2 regions of the Streptomyces sp. NPDC051740 genome follow, and region 1 is predicted to be linked to the other one. Evidence: riboswitches for the same ligand, from Rfam matches in the RefSeq annotation. Region 1 holds a riboswitch; the other holds the start of a gene.
What was found. Region 1 has a riboswitch for cyclic di-AMP ahead of ACIA6T_RS27030 (M23 family metallopeptidase). Riboswitches for the same ligand answer to the same signal wherever they lie in the genome.
Positions count from the first base shown of each region.

Region 2: linked by a shared signal. The riboswitch ahead of ACIA6T_RS00620 (transglycosylase SLT domain-containing protein) and the one ahead of ACIA6T_RS27030 (M23 family metallopeptidase) in region 1 are both predicted to bind cyclic di-AMP.

Region 1 covers NZ_JBITCL010000019.1:17,339-20,263, reverse strand. The annotation lists gene ACIA6T_RS27035 (M16 family metallopeptidase) at 1-644, shown strand, start outside; cyclic di-AMP (ydaO/yuaA leader) riboswitch at 847-1,011, shown strand; gene ACIA6T_RS27030 (M23 family metallopeptidase) at 1,024-1,797, shown strand; gene ACIA6T_RS27025 (GntR family transcriptional regulator) at 1,986-2,681, shown strand; gene ACIA6T_RS27020 (HPr family phosphocarrier protein) at 2,817-2,925, opposite strand, start outside.
Region 2 covers NZ_JBITCL010000001.1:131,006-133,930, forward strand. The annotation lists gene ACIA6T_RS00615 (HAD family hydrolase) at 1-470, shown strand, start outside; gene ACIA6T_RS00620 (transglycosylase SLT domain-containing protein) at 434-928, opposite strand; cyclic di-AMP (ydaO/yuaA leader) riboswitch at 934-1,101, opposite strand; gene ACIA6T_RS00625 (polyprenyl synthetase family protein) at 1,676-2,686, shown strand.

The sequences.
Region 1 (2,925 bases):
ACGACACCGGGCGCGTCGTGATCGTGGACCGCCCCGGCGCCGTCCAGACGCAGCTGCTGATCGGCCGTATCGGCGCGGACCGGCACGACCGCGTGTGGCCCGCGCAGGTGCTCGGCACGTACTGCCTCGGCGGCACCCTCACCTCCCGCCTGGACCGCGTGCTGCGCGAGGAGAAGGGCTACACCTACGGCGTACGGGCGTTCGGCCAGGTCCTCAGGTCCGCCCCGGACGGCACCGGCGCGGCGATGCTGGCCATCAGCGGCTCCGTCGACACCCCGAACACCGGCCCCGCCCTCGAGGACCTGTGGACGGTGCTGCGCACGCTCGCCGCCGACGGGCTCACCGACGACGAACGCGATGTCGCGGTGCAGAACCTCGTGGGCGTGGCGCCGCTCAAGTACGAGACCGCCGCGGCCGTCGCGAGCACCCTGGCCGACCAGGTCGAGCAGCACCTGCCCGACCACTACCAGGCCGACCTGTACCGGCAGTTGGCCGCGACCGGCACCGTGGAGGCCACCGCGGCCGTCGTGAACGCCTTCCCGGTGGACCGCCTGGTGACCGTCCTCGTCGGTGACGCGGCGCAGATCAAGGCACCCGTCGAGGCCCTCGGCATCGGTGAAGTCACCGTCGTGACGGCCGAGTAGCGAGCGGCGAGGACGCACGCGCGCGTGGGGCCCTGGTGACACGAAAGCCACCAGGGCCCGCTTATGCCCGAATCGGGGCGGAAGTTGCCTGTCTGGCCTGTGGGATGCGCTACAAAAACCGGGATTCGTTTGAGGATCGGGAGACGGCCCGCTTAGCGTCATCCGGGCTGTTCGTCGGGCAGTGCGCCGCACCCGCGGCACCGGACAGCCATCGCCGAGTCCCCCTACGGCGCGAGCCGGGGGAGCCGGGGACCCACCGCAGTCCCTGGGGTGAATCGGACGCCCGCGCGTGTCGCGAGGGGGCCCGTAGGAGACCTTCCTGCTCCGAACCCGTCAGCTAACCCGGTAGGCGAGAGGGAAGGAAAGGACCAGCCTGTACATGGCGTTCACCCGCGCCCCGGGCAAGCACCGTCGTCCCAGCCGGACGCAGCGCGGCACCGCCCGCGTGGCGGGCGTCGCGGCGCTCACCACCACCGGCGTCGTCGGCTCCCTCGCGGCCCCCGCGCTCGCCGCCGAGCCCGCTGCCGCACAGACCGGCCTCACGCCCGTCGTCACCCTCGGCGACGCGGTCGCCGACCGGATCGACGCCCAGGCGGCCGCCCAGCACGAGGCCGCCCGGGAGGCGGCCGAGGCCGCCGCGCGGAAGGCCGCCGAGGAGGCCGCGCGCGAGAAGGCCGCCGAGGCGGCCGAGGAGGCCCGCGCGGAGAAGGAGCGCGCCGCGCGGGAGGCCGAGCGCGAGCGCCTCAACACCTTCGTCTCCCCGATCGCCGGCTCGTACGTCTCGACCGGTTACCAGGCCGGCAGCTCGCTGTGGTCCTCCGGCAGTCACACCGGTGTCGACTTCCACGCCGCGACCGGCACCCCCGTCCAGTCGGTCGGCGTCGGCACCGTGGTCGAGGCCGGCTGGGGCGGCTCGTACGGCAACCAGGTCGTCATCAAGATGCACGACGGCACGTACACCCAGTACGCCCACCTGTCGTCCATCGGCGTCTCGGTGGGCCAGCAGGTGGCCGCCGGGCAGCAGATCGGCCTCTCCGGCGCCACCGGCAACGTCACGGGCGCGCATCTGCACTTCGAGGCCCGCACGGGCGCCGATTACGGCTCCGACCTCGACCCCGTCGCCTACCTCCGCGCGCACGGCGTGAACCTCTGACCCGCCCGCTTCCCGATGCCCCGGCTCCCCGAGCCGGGGCATCGGTGTTTCCGGGCACCGCCGCATCACTTGTCCAAAAAATATGCATGGATTCCGGCCCGCCGTCGTGAATTCCCGCCGATTGCAATAGAGTCGCGGAACACACGTCAATCGTCGACGTTTCACGGGGATTAATCCGGAGGTTCGTCATGCGCATTCCCGCGCACTCGGTGTGCACGGCGATCCGGGACGACATCGTCGCGGGTGTCCACGAGCGCGGCGGCCGGCTCACCGAGGAAGTGCTCGCCCGCCGTTACGGAGTCTCCCGCGTCCCCGTCCGGGAGGCGCTGCGCACGCTGGAGGCCGAGGGATTCGTGGTGACCCGGCGGCACGCGGGCGCGTGCGTCGCGGAACCCACCGAGCAGGAGGCCGCCGACCTGCTGGAGATGCGCATGCTCCTCGAGCCGCTCGGCGCCTCCCGCGCGGCCCAGCGCCGCACCGAGGCCCATCTGAAGGTGCTGCGCGGCCTGGTCAGGCTGGGGCAGGAACGCGCCCGCCAGGGCAACAGCGACGACCTGCGCTCCCTGAGCGGCTGGTTCCACGAGACGCTCGCCCAGGCCACCGGCAGCCCGGCACTGACCTCGACACTGACCCAGCTGCGGCACAAGATCGCCTGGATGTACGCCGTCGAGGGGCCGTCCGATCCCGTCGAGTACTGGGCGGAGCACGGTGTGATCGTGGACGCCGTGGCGCGCGGCGACGGCGACCGCGCGCGGTCGGTCACGGCGCTGCACACCGAGCGCGCGAGCGCCGGGCACCGCCTGCGTTTCGCCTCCGGAGCCGGCCGCGCGGACCGTGTGAGGAACTCGCAACATGCCGTAAACATGCCGAGTGTTCGGCATTAACACGGGTGCCGTATACAAAGAGGGAGTATTTCCCGGGGATTATTTCTGCTGCCCGTAAAAGGGGAAAGCCGCCTGTGTGAGGGAGAGTCGAAAGGCCCGCCCGGTGGTCCGGGCGGGCCTTTCGGTATTGCGTTCTCAGACGGTCTCGGGGAGTTCCTCGAGGCCCTCGGAGACCAGCTTCGCCAGACGGTCCAGGGCGGCGTCCGCGCCCTCGGCGTCGGAGGCGAGGACGATCTCCTCGCCG
Region 2 (2,925 bases), on a different contig from region 1:
CCGCGGTGCGGGTCGAGCGGCGGGCCGAGCTGTGGGACCGGCCGATCAGCAAGGTGCTGCTGCGCCATCCGGACCTGTCCGACGACGCGTTGGCGGCGGCGGCCCGGTCGGTGGTCGGGTCACTGGCCACGGTCACCATGTCGGGGCCGGGCACCGTGGAGCTCCAGCCGTGCGGGGTGACCAAGGCGACCGGGCTGGCGCTGGCCGCCGAGCACCTGGGGGTGAGCCCGGCGCGGACGATCGCCTTCGGCGACATGCCGAACGACGTCCCCATGTTCGCCTGGGCGGCCCACGGCGTCGCCATGGCCAACGCGCATCCCGAACTGAAGGCGGTGGCGGACGAGGTCACCACGTCGAACGAGGACGACGGCGTGGCCGTCGTCCTCGAGCGACTGTTCGGCGGGGCGATGACGCTCGCCCGTCAGCGGGTGGCTCAGTACGCGCCGAAGACGTTGTCGATGGAGCCGTAGCGGTCGGCCGCGTAGTTGCAGGCCGCCGTGATGTTCGCGACCGGGTCGTACGGGTCGAAGGCGGTGCCGGGCACGTGGTAGGCCGCGAAGGTCGGGTCGATGACCTGCAGCAGGCCCTTCGACGGGGTGCCGGCGGCGGCGTTGGAGTCCCAGTTGTTGATGGCGTACGGGTTGCCGGAGGACTCGCGCATGATGTTGCGGTGGATGGCGTCGTAGCTGCCCGGGATGCCCTGCTGCGCCATGATGTCCAGCGACTCGCGGATCCAGCCGTCGAGGTTGTCCGGGTACGCCGTCACGGAGGCGGCGGTCGTCGGCGCCGTCGGCTCGGTGGTGGCCGCGGAGGCGCCGGTCGCGCCGAACAGCGGCAGGGCGACCACGGCGACGCCGGCGCCGGCGACGGCGAGGGAACGGGCGAGGCGGCGGTTGCCGAAGCGGTTGAGCTGACCGAAAGCAGGCATGTCTGGGTTCCTCTCCTACGCCTGCGAGGTGAGCTGTCGGGTTCGGGCGGGAGAGTGCCCGGCCGTGCCCCTGCGGGCATGGCTTCACCCCTAGCCGTCCCGGTGCGAAGTCCGGTGCGGCGGCTTACCTGGGTCCCCCACTCCTGCCGTCTCGAGTTCGTCGTCGGGTGTGATGCGGGCGGCGGCAGGATTAGGCGTCCACCCGGCAGGCCCGGAACGTATGCGAGAGCACATGTCGGGAACAAGCGCGGGCATCACAGAAGGTGCCGTTTGATCTTGTGATGGGGGTTTTGGGACGCTTGATCCTTTGCTGCTGCCAAGGGTCAACTCGGCGCCGGGGAAAGGCGAAAGGCGAGTGGCGACGGGCGATGGGGGCGCCGGGTCGCGCGTGACCCACTTCACTGGGGATTACCTGTGAGCGCATTTTTCGCCAAGGTGAATTAGCTCTTCATTTGCGGCAAATCGGACGCCGGGGCGGGCAGGATGGTTCGCGTGGCGAGGCGGGGCCCGGCAGGCGGGTCCGGAGCCGGGTCGAGGAGTGGATTGCTACGTCCGGGAAAGCCGAAGAATGTCCGTTGTTATCAACCGATCAAAAGCACTCCGTTCCTGATCCCGTACCGCCCTGCCCGTAACGCCGGGCGCTGGCGGTGATCGAAACATGACCGGATACGCTGACTTGAGTGATGGCAGCGACCTATCGACATTCCGTGTAACCGCCAGTGGACACCAGCAGACAGGAGACCCCTCGTGACCGTCGTCGGGCCGTTCGGGCTGAGCGTGCGGGACCAGGCTCTGGAAGCCGATGTCCAGGCCGGAATGACGGCTGTCGAGGAAGGGCTGCTCGAGGCCACCAAGAGTGAGGTCCCCTTCATCACGGGAGCCGCCCAGCACCTGGTGCGGGCCGGCGGCAAGCGGTTCCGTCCGCTGCTCGTGATGCTCGCCGCCCAGTTCGGCGACCCCTACGCGCCCGGCGTCGTGCCCTCGGCCGTGGTCGTGGAGCTCACCCATCTGGCCACGCTGTACCACGACGACGTGATGGACGAGGCCGAGGTGCGGCGCGGCGTCGACAGCGCGAACGCCCGCTGGGGCAACTCCGTCGCGGTCCTCACCGGCGACTTCCTCTTCGCGCGGGCCTCGCACATCCTGGCCGACCTCGGTCCCGAGGCCGTGCGGGTGCAGGCCGAGGCGTTCGAGCGGCTGGTCACCGGGCAGATCCTGGAGACCGCGGGACCGCAGGACGGCCGCGACCCGGTCGACCACTACCTGGACGTGCTCGGCGGCAAGACCGGCTCGCTGGTCGCCGTCGCCTGCCGGTTCGGCGCGATGATGTCCGGCGCCGACGAGACGGTCGTGGACGTGCTGACCCAGTACGGCGAGCGGCTCGGCGTCGCCTTCCAGCTCGCCGACGACGTCCTGGACATCGCCTCCGACTCCCACGAGTCCGGCAAGACCCCCGGTACCGACCTGCGCGAGGGCATCGCCACCCTGCCCGTGCTGCGGCTGCGCGAACGGGCGGCCCGGCTCGGGCTCGCCGACGACATCGCCCTGTGCGAGCTGCTCGACTCCGACCTCACCGACGACGCCCGGCACGCCGAGGCGCTGCGGCTGCTGCGCGCCCACCCCGCGCTGGAGCAGGCCCGCCGGGACACCGTGCGCTACGCCGAGGAGGCGCGCGCGGCGCTCGCCCCGCTGCGGGAGTGCGAGGCGAGGACGGCACTCGTGCAACTGTGCGACGCGGTGGTGCACCGCGCGGGCTGAGCCGGCCCGGACTCCCCCCGACCCCTACGGGGCGGGGGAGGAAACCGCCCTCCGTGTCATACCCCAGCAGTACGTGGAGTTGCGTCCGGGGTCTGACGAATCCGCCTGCCGGATTTGGTCAGATGGACCACGACGGACAACACCACTTCTCACCGATTCGGGTGAGAATGGCGGCTCGGGGTGAGACCGGTGCGAGGTCACGAGACGACAAGCCGCCGCCGACCACGGAGGTAGGGCAC